2 regions of the Pseudoalteromonas sp. KAN5 genome follow, and region 2 is predicted to be linked to the other one. Evidence: predicted binding sites of a transcription regulator. Region 2 holds the regulator's gene; the other holds the start of a gene.
The links. The regulator FliA, encoded in region 2, starts transcription of late flagellar genes. The targets are predictions, from matches to a motif close to CTAAAGNTNNNNNNNNNNNNGCCGATA.

Region 1: KAN5_RS09810 (DUF4402 domain-containing protein) is a predicted target of FliA. The motif match lies at 3,076-3,102, and genes of this name have one in related genera.

The regions. Positions count from the first base shown of each region.
Region 1 is NZ_AP025589.1:2,194,795-2,201,991, forward strand. It holds gene KAN5_RS09795 (hypothetical protein) at 1-1,110, opposite strand, end outside; gene KAN5_RS09800 (fimbria/pilus periplasmic chaperone) at 1,136-1,930, opposite strand; gene KAN5_RS09805 (DUF4402 domain-containing protein) at 1,939-2,412, opposite strand; gene KAN5_RS09810 (DUF4402 domain-containing protein) at 2,422-3,021, opposite strand; gene KAN5_RS09815 (SPOR domain-containing protein) at 3,141-3,782, opposite strand; partial or broken gene galU (UTP--glucose-1-phosphate uridylyltransferase GalU) at 3,904-4,781, opposite strand; gene KAN5_RS09825 (thymidylate synthase) at 4,817-5,668, opposite strand; gene lgt (prolipoprotein diacylglyceryl transferase) at 5,682-6,485, opposite strand; gene KAN5_RS09835 (sulfite exporter TauE/SafE family protein) at 6,498-7,197, opposite strand, start outside.
Region 2 is NZ_AP025589.1:2,095,205-2,102,401, forward strand. It holds gene KAN5_RS09440 (chemotaxis protein CheA) at 1-843, opposite strand, end outside; gene KAN5_RS09445 (protein phosphatase CheZ) at 858-1,622, opposite strand; gene cheY (chemotaxis response regulator CheY) at 1,640-2,023, opposite strand; gene KAN5_RS09455 (RNA polymerase sigma factor FliA) at 2,064-2,774, opposite strand; gene KAN5_RS09460 (MinD/ParA family protein) at 2,801-3,661, opposite strand; gene flhF (flagellar biosynthesis protein FlhF) at 3,654-5,123, opposite strand; gene flhA (flagellar biosynthesis protein FlhA) at 5,147-7,197, opposite strand, start outside.

The DNA.
Region 1 (7,197 bases), 100 kb from region 2:
AACATCAGCAAAGACATAGCGGCCATCGGCAAGGCTTAACTGTTGTTCAATTAACAAACCATTACGGTAAAGTTCAACATCCCAGCCCGGCTGAATAGCACCGGTGAGGTTAATTCGATTATTATCTATATTGCGGTCTAACTGGTAATTAGAAAACTTAACACCACGTCCGTACTGACTATTATAGCGACTCCCGACTTGTGTCGCGGTGATATCACCAAAGCGTATTTCGCTTGCAGCAAAAGCACCGAGTAAGCTGCTATCTAATGCTTGTTTAGAGAATGTGAGTCGTGAGTCTGTTAATAGGTCTTGCTCTCGCCCGGCTAAAAAGTATTCCGCTGAAAGGTATGCAAAATCTTGCGCACCTAATAATGAATAACTAGTGCGGCTACTGTCATTATCTCGGCGGTAATTAAGTTGTAAATCAGCCACTGGGACAGAAATAACTTGATAAGGGCTTGCTTTCCAAGGCTGGGTAGGCTGATTATCCGTATGATGCTGGTTATTAAATTGACGGTTTTTTCTCTGCTGTTGAGCGACAACAGGAAATAACTCATCAGTGGTTACTTCGAGCGTTAAATTCGCGTAATCAGGGATGATCTCCACCATAAAAGCAGATTCTAAAACCGCGGCATCGATATAAATATCATCATCAATCAATAGTTGCTGTGAAAAAAGTACCACCTCTTGATTATTTACAACGAGTTTAGCGGGTTCAGTAGCACTGAGTGAAAATAAATTACCTTGCTCAATAAACCATCCTGCGGCAGAGCCGCTTGCCACATCAACATTAATAGCAAGTTGTAATATTTCGACTAACCCCGACAAACCAAGCAAGACCCCTTGCTCGCTTTTTATTGCAAACGCTTCACCAAGATACATATCGTTGAGCGATAAAGAAAAAAGTAAAAACTCACCAGCCGCAATACGCTGCGCAGCAGGCTGGCTGTGTTCGACTATAGCGGGCGGTGGCGCACTCACTGGTGAGTGAGATTGATTTAATTTAGCTTGAATGGCTTTAAGCGTGCGCAGCGCATCATTGGCCGGCACAGTGCTTGCAAAACAGTGCGCGCTTAACAACATAAGGCCTATGGCCAATACACGGGTCATTTTAATAACTTAATATCGCTTAAAGTTATTTCCCTATAGCCAAAGTGTAAGAGGCAAAATCAACCGCGTTATATTCTTCAGCCCCTTTGTAATCAATGAGTACATCGCCATTTGCAGGTAACTGTTTATCTTTAAATAAACTGAGCGTTGCTGTCACTGTATCAACTTCAGGGTAAACACTTAAATTGCTAATTTCAGCAATTTTCTCTTGCCCACCCGATGCATTTTTAACATAAGCACTGAGCTTGCCATAACTACTAAAGTTAGTATGTCGTTGCAATTGAACTTGAATTTGTGGCTTGGCTTGATCAGCACTTTTTACAATGCTTGCCTGCGTAATAGTCACCTTGGGCTGCTCTGCTTGCTCACGAAAAATCACGGGAATGCTAAAGCTCATAATCATATTGATCTGTATTCCTGACTTTTGCTCTGTATTTTCGTTAGGTAAAGCTTGAAATAATAAGTGCGAGCGATATTCGCCAGGCTGTAAACCTTTCGGTTTGCGAACTGCAATTTTAACCGTTTGTTTTTCGCCCGGTGCTAAAGTCACCTGTTTCGGGGATAAGCGTGTCATTGGCGATAAACTACCTTCACTCACCTGCTCTAGATTTTTATAACCGCCAGTGGGTAAAGCTTGTTTTTCACTCCAAACTACTCGATACGTACGTTGTTCATTCGAATTGTTGATCACCGTGACTTTAGCACTACGTTGACGCTCATCAAAGGTAACACGAGTAGGTGAAATCAATAAGTTTGCCACTGCCACTTGGCTAAAAAATGCTGTTAGCAGCACACACATCACTGTTAATTTATTGAACATGTCAATCCTTAGTAGTCAATCGAAATTTCTAAATTGGTCGTAGAGGAATAGTCGCCATCTGAGTAATTCTTACTGCTAGGTTTTGTTATTAAAGTGCCGCCAATAAACACTTTAGCTTCACCAAAGTCGTCGGTAATGACAGACATATTAGATAAACCATTTAGGCGTACTTCAAACTCGGCACTACTGCTGCCTTGGGTATTGTGCTGAACTTGTACAGGGCGAACCAATGTTATTTTCAGCTCTGTATGTGCAGGGTAATCGAGTAGTAAAAGCTCGGCTGGACGCCCTTTTTCAAGCACATAAATATTACCTAATGTATTTATGTCGCCGTCAGCTTTGATGATCACAGAGCTCGTATTTGTATTGCTTGGTATAACCAAAGTGCCAAAATCCAGCGACTGCTGCTCAATACTCTTAGCAAGATAATTAGGGCTGTAAATTAAAGCACTTACAGCCACTGCATACGAAAGTAGGCGCATTAAATATGATTAATACGCAACTTCGATTTGAAAAGTGCCGGCATAAACACCGTCAGCATACGTTTTGCTAGTTACTTTGTTAGATGTTTTTAACGTTGCGCCAATATTAAATGACACCGTGCCATCCTGCCCCACTTGTAGATTAGGTGTGCCAGGCGTATAGGGAGCGTTATTATTATCCCCACTGGTGATCACATAATTCCAATCGCCAATAGTAAAATCAGGACGGTCAGTATCTTGCCCATTCTCAAACTCTAAATTTGTTTTAATTGGATCAATAATTGTTAATACCGCACTTGGTACTGCTTCTGATACTGTAAAAGAGGCAGGCTCACCGTCTTCGATAATCGCAAATAATGCACTAGCAGTATTATTTTTACTCTCTGAAATAGGGCTTGCGTCAGGAGTAGCGCTTACCACAAGTTCAGCAATATCAGTACCTGCTGGATCGGCAACCGCACGAACGGTACCAAAATTTAAATCAGTATCTTTAGTTAATACAACGGCATTTTGTACCGTTACCTCTGCTCGAAACGTCTCGGTAGCAGATATCGCACTAAAAGGCACAGCTAAGATGCTTACAGCAAGTAATGGAAAAGATAATTTCATATTAAGTCCTTATAAGAATTGGGATATTACCGTATTTGGCCCCATCATAATTTTTATCGACACTTAGAACAATTACTTTAAGCTTAATTACTAAAAAATCAGATAAATAACTTATTTTATTACAAAAGCTGACCAACAAATGGGGCACTGATACACTTTTGCCCTAAATTTTGCGCTAAAGAACAAAACAGATTCGCCTCTGTATAATTTTTGAATGGCCCAACACGTAGCCCATATAAAGTAACGCCTTTATTTTGACGCTCAGTCATTACAAAATCTAATTGGCTAAATGCTTGAGGGTATTCACGCTGTAACCTTGCTATTTGTGTTCTTACTATTTCCGGCTTTAGATAAAGTCCGAGCTGAGCTCCAGGTAAAGAATCACTTGAATATGGCTGTTCATTACTTGCAGCTAATTGAGTTTGCTCTTTTGACTTGATATCAGCTCCAGGTGCTATGATATCATCCCGACTGTGCACGGCTGCGGTACTCGTTTGACGCAGTACTACTGGGTTTTCAGCTATTTCGGTGTTAGACGAAAGTGCCATTATTAGTAATTGTAAGTCTGCTTCCATTACAGCTAAACGCTCGATACTCTCTTGTTGTGAATGCCATTGCTGAACATACTCTTTGACTTGTTGATCTGATATTAATGCTGGTTTTTTTTCAGGCTCGTGCGCTTTGCTACTGCAGCCGTTTAGCAAAATAGTTATGGTGATCAATGCAGTTGTAGGCCAAGCTTGCTTTTTTAAACACATCATTTTTTGCACATCATGAAATAACAATGCTGTATTGTAAGCAAAGTAAGTGCCAGTTTCAGTATTTTAGATCATAAAAAAAGTGCCATACTGGCACTTTTTAAATTGGATTAGCTAAATGAACTCAAACTAAGGTTTTAATAAAGTCACTAAGCTCATCTTTAAATTCATCACGACGTAATGCAAATTCAATAGTCGCTTTTAAGTAACCTAACTTGCTGCCACAATCATGACTACGGCCTTTAATGGCGTATGCATCAACGGCTTCTTTGTCCATTAACATGGCAATAGCGTCGGTAAGTTGAATTTCATCACCTGCCCCAGCTGGGGTTTTCGCAAGTAATGGCCAAATGTTTTTACTTAAAACATAGCGTCCTACAACAGCTAGGTTTGATGGCGCCGAATGCACGGGGGTTTTTCCACCATATTTTTAATCGGTGCGCTATGCCCTTGTTCTAGCTTAGCTTCACCTAAGTCAACCACACCAAATTTATCAACATCTTGCATTGGTACTGGCTCAACCATAATTTGGCTGTGTGCGGTTTCATTAAAATGCGCGATCATTTCTGCAAGGTTGTCTTTATGCAGATCGCTTTCTACATCATCAATAATCACATCAGGTAAAATAACCACAAATGGCTCATTGCCAATAATAGGGGCCGCGCAGTTAATCGCATGACCTAAGCCTTTTGCTTCACCTTGGCGAACATGGATTATAGTCACGTCCTTAGGGCAAATAGCTTGTACTTCTGCAAGTAATTGGCGTTTTACGCGTTTTTCTAACGTCGCTTCAAGCTCAAAACTGGTATCAAAATGGTTTTCGATCGAGTTTTTACTAGAGTGAGTCACTAAAACGATTTCTTTAATACCTGCAGCAACGGCTTCATTTACTACATACTGGATCAGTGGTTTATCTACAACCGGTAACATTTCTTTTGGGATAGCTTTCGTTGCTGGCAACATGCGGGTACCAAGTCCTGCAACGGGGATCACTGCTTTCATAATATTTTTCCTTAAATAGTAACTATATTTAATGATTATACCGAAAATGGATATTTAATTGCGTCATGGCATTGGTAACCATGTACTTCAAAATCATCACGGGTTACCCAAGTCTCAATGTCTTCAAGTGATTTAATATCTGGGTTGATAGTCAGAGTCGGTGATGCAAATGGTTCGCGCTGTAACTGTACATCACGCATTAATTCAAGCTGATTTTCATAAATATGTGCATTCACAATTTTATGATAGGCCTTGCCCGCTTTATGTCCAGTAATTTGCGCGACTAAAGCAAGTAAAACAAAGCATTGAATTTGGTTGAAATTTAAGCCTAGCGGTACATCACAACTACGCTGATATGACGTTAAGTAAAGTGTATCACCAAGAAGTGAGAATGTATGAGTATGCATGCATGGACGCAAACAGCCTAAATCGAATTCTCCCGGATTATAAAAGGTGATAATTTCACCTCGGTCATCAACCCCATTTTTTAAATTATCAATAACCTTTTTTAACTGATCTAAAGGTGTGCCATCTGGACGCTGCCACTCTCGAGCTTGTACGCCATATACACGCCCCATGTCATCCTCACCTTTGCGGTTTGGATTATTTAACCAGGCTTGGTTTTCATTGGCATTAGCATCCCAAGTCATACAGCCAATGTCGCGAAATTGCGCGGCACTGCTATAACCACGCAAATAACCTAAAAGCTCAGCAATAGCGGCTTTGTAATAGCTTTTTCGGGTGGTGATCATCGGGAACTTGTTATTGGCTACATCGTATTCAAGCTCCGCATTAATAACCGTTAAGCAACGCGTTCCTGTCCGTTTATTTTCGACCCAGATACCTTCATCAACAATGCGCTGACATAACTCTAAATATTGTTTCATTTTTGACTTCTTTTTATGCTTTGGTTGCAACAGTAGGTTGTGGCTTTTTATACGCCCATATTATCAAACCAAGGCCTGCAATGACCATTGGCAATGACAATATTTGCCCCATAGAAATAAAGCCGCCAAACAAACCTAAATGAGCATCGGGTTCACGTACATATTCAACGCAGAATCTAAATACACCGTAACCGAGCAAAAATAATCCACCAACACTACCAGCTGGGCGCGGTTTTTTGGTAAATACATATAAAATAATAAACAGCACTAAGCCTTCTAAAAACGCTTCATACAATTGTGATGGGTGACGTGCAAGCGGCCCGCCAGTAGGAAACACCATACCCCAAGGTACGTCGGTTGTTCTGCCCCACAATTCACCGTTTATAAAATTGCCAATCCGTCCTGCCAATAAACCAACAGGCACGAGTGGTGCAACAAAATCGCCTACTGCTAATAATTGTTTTTTGCGGGTCCAAGCAAAAATACAAATGGCTGTGATAACCCCTAACGTACCGCCATGAAATGACATGCCACCTTGATCGATTCTGAATAAGTAAAGTGGATTTTCTATAAAATAACTAAACTGATAAAACAATACATAACCAACACGCCCACCAAGAATAACCCCCAGCATGCCGTAAAAAAGTAAATCACTGACTTCTTCTTTTGTCCAACCAGAGTTTGGTTTGGCTGCTTGTCTATTTGCCCACCACATTGCAAAGGCAAAACCAATTAAATACATTAAACCGTACCAACGTACGCTTAGAGGACCAACCGAAAAGATGACCGGATCGATCTCTGGGAATTCAAGAGCCATATAAATTAAACCTTAACTAAAAACCATTTGAAGCGCGATAATAACCAATAACACCGCGAACACTTTTTTTATCGTTGAAACGGGTAAATAATGCGTTGCTTTGGCCCCTACTGGCGCCATAAACCACGACGTTATTACTATACCTAATAATGCAGGTAAATACACAAAACCTGCAAAGCCATGTTGTAAATCGGTAACTTGCCAGCCCGCGCTGATGTAGCCAACAGATCCAAATAGCGCGATCACAATGCCGCACGCTGCCGCACAGCCTATGGCTTTTTTAATATCGACCGAAAAATAATGCAGTAACGGTACAATCAATGCGCCACCGCCAATTCCAATTAAGCCCGAGAGGCCCCCCATCAAGGCACTAACAGCGCCAAGAAGAGTGCGGCTTGGCATAGCTTTAGTAGCAACTGCTTTATTACGGGCAGATAACACCATACGGGCTGCGATAAACACGACACTGATAGCAAAGATGATACGTAATAGTTGTTCTGGAATTAAACTGGCTGCAAAACCGCTGATCAAAGCACCGACCCCAACACCCGTCATAACCCAAGGCGCGATGTCCCATGGCACATTATTGTTTTTATGATGAGCTAATGCAGATGACGTAGACGTGAATAAAATCGATGCGAGCGAGGTGGCAATAGCAGTTATGAGAACATGCTCAACCGCCACAACATCAAAATTCACGAGTAACGCACTG
Region 2 (7,197 bases):
TTTACCATGCAATTCATCTAGCAGAGCTTCAAATTCATCATCGCTGATCTCATCCGAGCTTGAAGTTTTTGGCGCTTCAACCGGTGTTGAAGGTGAAGCTGCGGCTTGGCTACTGGTCGTATTACTAACGATACCAAAGCTACCAACACCGTGTAACTCATCTAACAGGCTATCAAATTCGTCATCTGTAATATCACTATTCGATGAATCATTACTTACCGAACTTGTTGTGGCTGCCGGGCTTTGCCCTTTACCATGTAGTTCATCAAGTAAACTTTCAAATTCATCTTCTGTAATTTCATCAATTTGCACTTCAGTCGTATCGTTTTCGACCTGACCATCAAATAAAACATCAAATGCAAATGGGTCGTCATCATCTAAAATCGCGTCAGCATCAACTTGTGGAGCTGGAGTACTGTCAATTGGTGATGCACTACTGATTTCATCTGCACTCGGAGGCAGACCAAGTTTGTGTAAAACGGCAAGTAATTCAGGATCTGCAGGCTCAGGCTTTTCTCTACTTTGAATAGTCGCAAACATTTCGTTAATTGTATCGAGTGCTTGTAGGATCACATCCATTAGCTCAGAATTAACTTTACGCACACCTTGGCGTAATAAATCAAATACGTTTTCAGCGCCATGACAAGCATCAACTAGCTCGGTCATACTTAAAAAACCAGCACCGCCTTTTACCGTATGAAAGCCACGGAAAATTGCATTGAGTAATTCGGTATCATCTGGGTTATTTTCAAGCTCCACCAGCTGTTCTGACAAAAGCTCAAGAATTTCTCCAGCCTCAACTAGAAAATCCTGTAAAATATCTTCATCGACTTCAAAGCTCATGCCGTTATCTCCTCTTAGAAGCCCAAACTTGATAATAAATCATCTACATCATCTTGCCCTGAGACAACATCATCACGAGATTCTTTATCAATAATTGGCCCTTCTGGGCCTGCAATTTTATTTTCAGCAGGCATTTTTTCAATGGCTGGTGCTACTATTTTTGTTTCTCGATCGTCTTGGCTACCAAATGCCGTTAACAAATGGATCAAGCTGTCTTCTACTTCTCTAACTAATTCGATCACTCGGCGGATCACTTGGCCAGTCAAATCTTGGAAGTCTTGCGCCATTAACACATTGGTCATTAGCCCTTGCAGTTCATCCGTTTTAGTTTGTGAGTTATTCATAAACTTATCTAAACTATGACAGAGAGTTTTAAACTCACCCAACTCAATTTCACGACTCATGAGGCGATCCCATGTTGGTTTGATGTGTGAAATCTCATCAGCGAGTTGTTGAGCAATAGGTAAACTTGCTTCTACCGCGTCCATGGTTTTATTAGCAGCGTTCTCTGTCATTTCCATAACATAGTTAAGGCGCTGCTTTGCATCAGGAATTGCTTCGGTAGTCAAATCAGCTAAACGTGTGTCGAGTTCAAAATTTTTCAACGCGTCATGCAGCTGACGTGTCAACTTACCTACTTCGGCGAATAATTCTGATTGCTCTTTTGACGCAGCATCAATAATTAATTGATCAGCTTTATCTTGTTCACCATTTTCAAGGTAAACTACAAGCTGACGGGCTTGCTCTAAACTGATCTGAGGCGCAGCTGGTGCTGACATAAGCCTCTCCTATTTATTTAACCTAAACGCTCAAACACTTTTTCCAATTTGGTCTTAAGTGTCGCAGCTGTAAATGGCTTAACGATATAACCGTTAACACCAGCCTGAGCAGCAGCAACAATTTGTTCTTTTTTAGCTTCTGCTGTGACCATCAAAACTGGAATATGTTTTAGGCTGTCATCAGCTCTAATGGCACGCAACAAGTCAATCCCTTGCATACCCGGCATATTCCAGTCTGTTACTACAAAATCAAATTCTTGATTTTGTAGCATTGGCAATGCTGTTGAGCCATCATCAGCTTCTTGTACATTTGTAAAACCTAAATCTCTTAACAGATTTTTGATAATACGTCTCATCGTCGAAAAATCATCAACAACAAGAATTTTCATGTTTTTATCCAAAACATCCTCCGGTGAGGTCTGAACCTATATTTACTTACTACTAATTTATCCAGTCATTGATTTTTGCTTTTAGCTTAATCATCGCCTGACCATGTATCTGACTCACACGCGATTCGCTTACATCGAGTATATGTCCAATCTCTTTTAAATTCATTTCATCGTTATAGTACAGCGATAATACTAGCCCATCTCGTTCAGGTAAGGATTGTATAGCTGCTAACAATGATTTATTAAAGCGTTCATTTTTAACATTATTAAAGGGCTTGTCTAGCGCTAAATCATGTCCTACTGGGGTAATAACATCTTCGTCAACCCCTAAATCTTCTATTCCTAGTACTTTGCTGGAGTTCACATCACTAAGAATATGATGGTACTCATCGAGTGTAATATCAAGTTTTTCAGCAACTTCAATATCTTTAGGCTCGCGATTAAGTTCACTTTCAAGTTCACTAATTGCCTCAGCTACTCTACGACTATTACGATGTACAGAACGAGGTGCCCAATCACCACGGCGCATTTCATCAAGCATTGCGCCACGAATACGAATACCTGCAAAGGTTTCAAAACTTGCACCTTTGCTTGCATCAAAATTTTTCGACGCTTCAATCAGCCCTATCATTCCCGATTGAATCAAATCATCGAGCTGCACACTCGCAGGTAAACGAGCGATTAAATGACACGCCACTTTTTTGACAAGTGAGGCATGTCGTTCAACAATCACATTTAGATTTTGTGTAGATTGATATCCCATCGCTTTATTCACCGATGCTGTCATAGTTAGCCGTTTACTAGTTTTTCTATGAAAAATTCTAAATGGCCAGAAGGTTGATTAGGTATAGGCCATTTAACTGCTTTTGTCGCTAATGTTTTAAATGCTATTGCTGCAGGGGAGTTAGGGAATAAGTCAACAATCACTTTTTGCCGACGTGTTGATTTACGCATATTCTCATCGTAAGGGACAGTGGCAACCAACTCCATCGATACATCCAAAAAGCGGTCTGTTACTTTTGAGAGTTTTGCAAATAACTCATGGCCTTCACGCATGCTGCGAACCATATTAGCCACGATTTTAAATTTATAAACACCATGCTCACGGCTTAATACCTTGATTAAGGCATAAGCATCGGTAATAGAAGTTGGTTCATCGCATACGACGACCATGACATCTTGGGCTGCGCGAGAAAAGCTTAACACCATGTCAGAAATACCAGCAGCAGTATCAACAATCAATATATCAAATTCGGTATTTAATTCGCTAAATGCGCGGATCAGACCAGCATGCTCAGAAGGTGAAAGTTCGACCATGCTTTGCGAACCAGACGTTGCTGGCACTATTTTTATTCCAGCAGGACCTTCCACCAAAATTTCGTCGAGTTCACATTCGCCTGATAATACATGAGAAAGGTTACGTTCTACTCGCAGTCCGAGCATTACATCGCAATTCGCCAAACCTAAATCGGCATCCAGTACTAATACTCGGTTTCCGAGTTGACCTAAGGCAATCGCAGTGTTTAGTGAGACGTTCGTTTTACCAACCCCACCTTTACCACCTGTGACAGCGATAACTTTAACGCCCTTATTATTGTTTTGACTCATTTTACGCAGGCCACTTGCTTGATCTAATACTGTGTTAATCATACATCCCTACTGTGCTTGACGCTACTGCTTGACGTCGTGAATGTTGCGCTTTTGTTCTTTTTAAATACAATTGTTCAGCTTTTTTTACTAATTTCTCTGCATTAGCGACCCGAATGTCTTCAGGCACACGCTGACCATTAGTAAGATACCCTATTGGGAGGCGATTTTGAATCGCTATACTAATAATCTCGCCTAAACTTAACGATTCGTCTAATTTAGTGAAAATACAGCCACTTAATTGTACTTTTTTAAAGTGCCTTACGGTTTCTTGCAATACATTAATTTGAGCTGTAGCACTGAGTACTAGATAGTTACGAATATCAACTCGTTGATTACGCATTAGCGTGTTCAATTGTTCGGTTAAACGTAAATCACGTTGACTCATGCCAGCGGTATCTATTAATACTAGACGCTTATTGCGTAAATGGTATAAAACTTCAGCTAATTCATTGGCATCTTTAACTTGTTTTACACCACAGCCAATAATACGGCCATAAGTAGCTAATTGCTCATAGGCACCAATGCGGTAAGTATCGGTGGTGATAAGTGCGACTTTATCAGCCCCATACTTTTGTGCCCCCAGAGCGGCAAGTTTAGCAACTGTGGTTGTTTTACCCACTCCCGTTGGGCCAACAAGTGCAAAAACGCCGCCTTGGCGTAGAATCTCGTTATTAGTGGTATGCATTTGGTTTTCAACCATTTGCAACAATGCTTGCCATGCTTGTTGACGCGATACATCATCAGGAATAAAGCACGCCATTTGTTCAGCCACTTCGCTATCAATCCCCATGCCAACTAAACGGTCAATCATACATGCACGCGTTGGATCGCGACGTGCTAAGTCTTGTTGCATTAAACCTGAAACTTGATACTCAAGTAATTGACGCATTGCAGCCATTTCATCACGCATCGCGCTGATTTCATCGGTTTTGGCTGCGTTTTTGCTTGGTATTGGGGCATCCAAATCATCAAAGCCACTTTCAAGTTCATCATCAAACCCTAAGCTATGTGCTTGGGTCTCTGGACGAGCTACACTCTGACGACGAGCAAAATCATTATGTGTTGGTTGCTCATGACGAGTTTGCTGTGCTTGTTGCTGTGGCTGATATTGGGTTGCGGTGTCAATTCCTGACTGACTAAACATTGAGGCAAGCTCAGGTGAGCGCGGACGAGGTGATTGGCGCTCTAATAATGCTTGTAAGCTATCTGCTACTGCAGCTTGCGGCTCCGGCTGGGTGCGTTGCGGCGCAGGTTTAACAAAGTGAGTATTTGTTTGTGCTGTTGTTGCCTGTGGCTGTGCCGGCGCTTTAGGGGCCGCTTTTTCATAATCAACGGCGGCAACAATTTCTACCCCATTGGCTAATTTTTTATTTGACATGATGACCGCATCAACACCGAGTTCATCTTTCACTTCTTTTAGTGCGGTACGCATATCTTTAGCAAAAAAACGTTTTATTTTCATGGTTCAACCCCTTTAAAATCCGATTATTGGCCTACTGAGCTGACAATCTTGATCTGTCTTTCATCTGGTACCTCTTGGTAAGACATCACCCGTAATCCTGGAATGGTGTACTTAACAAAACGAGATAACACAGTGCGTAACATTCCTGACGTTAGCAATATCGAAGGTTCACCGGCCATTTCTTGGTTTTGATGCGCTTCATTTAAAGATTGTTGAAGTCGCTCTGCAAGTCCTGGTTCTATTCCGGCCCCTTCGTCGCCTGCATTTTGCAGTGACTGATGCAACATCTGTTCCAACTCAGGCGCCAAGGTTATGACAGGGATTTCTGATGACATACCAACCGCGTCTTGAACTATCAGTCTGCGCAGTGAAATACGCACTGCTGCCGTTAGTACATCTGGGTCTTGACTACGTGGGCCATACTCAACGAGGGTTTGCACAATTGAGCGCATGTCACGAATAGCAACGCCTTCATTCAAGAGGTTTTGCAATACTTTTACAATAACCGTCAGTGGTAAAGTATCTGGCACTAGCCCTTCAACTAAACGTGGATGACTCTTGGCAAGCATATCAAGGAGGTTTTGCACTTCTTCATGGCCCAGTAACAATGCCGCACTATTGGTTAATAACTGGCTAATATGGGTTGCAACGACCGTTGCAGAATCAACTACGGTATACCCTAGCGATTGCGCTTCATCTTTTTGATCGGGCTTGATCCACACTGCATCTAAACCAAAGGCAGGATCTTTTGTTTCAATCCCTTTGATGGGGCCAAACACTTGTCCTGGGTTTATCGCCAGCTCATCACCATGTTTGAGCTCACCTTCACCAGTAGATACCCCCATCATAGTGATTCTGTATGCATTCGGGTCAAGCTCTAGATTATCGCGAATATGAACAGGGGGTACTAAAAACCCCAACTCTTGAGATAGTTTTTTTCGTACCCCTTTTATCCGGTTAAGTAACTCACCACCTTGTGATTGATCAACCAAAGGAATTAAACGATAGCCAACTTCAAGACCTATAACATCAACTTGCTGCACATCATCCCAGCCTAGCTCTTTTTGCTCTTGTTTATTTGCAACACCGGTGCCTGTAGCGCCTCCATTTGCAGCTTCAGCTTCTTTTGCGGCCGCTTCTTTTAGTTTGCTTTGCTGCGCGTAATAGGCAAGATAACCCAGTAGTGCACCCAAGCTTAAAAATGCAAAGTGGGGCATCCCTGGCACTAACCCCATCACAATTAAGATACCTGAAGCGATAAATAATGATTTTTCGTTACCAAGTTGCTTCTTGAATTGGTCGCCCATATTGAGCGATTCATTTTGACGAGTAACAACAATCGCTGTACCAATTGATAGAAGTAATGAAGGAAGTTGAGCCACTAGGCCATCACCAATAGTCAGTAAGGTATAAACTTCCATTGCCCGACTAAAACTTAAATCGTGTTGGATCATACCAACAAATAAACCACCGACGATATTGATAACCAAAATCACAATACCGGCAATCGCATCGCCTTTTACAAATTTACTGGCACCATCCATTGAACCATAAAAGTCGGCTTCGCGGGTTACTTCTTCACGGCGATCTCTCGCTTGCTCGGCACTGATAAAGCCCGCATTTAAGTCGGCGTCTATAGCCATTTGTTTACCTGGCATTGCATCTAAGGTAAAGCGCGCGGATACTTCCGAGATACGCCCAGCACCTTTGGTAATTACCACAAAGTTGATGATGATCAAGATTAAGAATACTACGAGGCCAACCGCATAGTTACCACCGATCACAACCGAGCCAAATGCTTCGATAACTTTACCAGCAGCGTCCCCGCCATTATGCCCTTCCAACAATACCACTCGGGTACTGGCAACGTTAAGTGCTAAACGCATAATGGTCGCAATCAATAGTACGGCTGGGAACATACCAAACTCGACGGGTTTCATGGTGTAGACAGTAACCAGTAAAACCACCAGTGCTAAAGCTATATTAAACGAAAAAAGAATGTCGAGTAAAAATGGCGGGAGTGGTAATATCACCATTCCCAGCGCTGCAAGCACTAATAAAGGCGTACCAACAC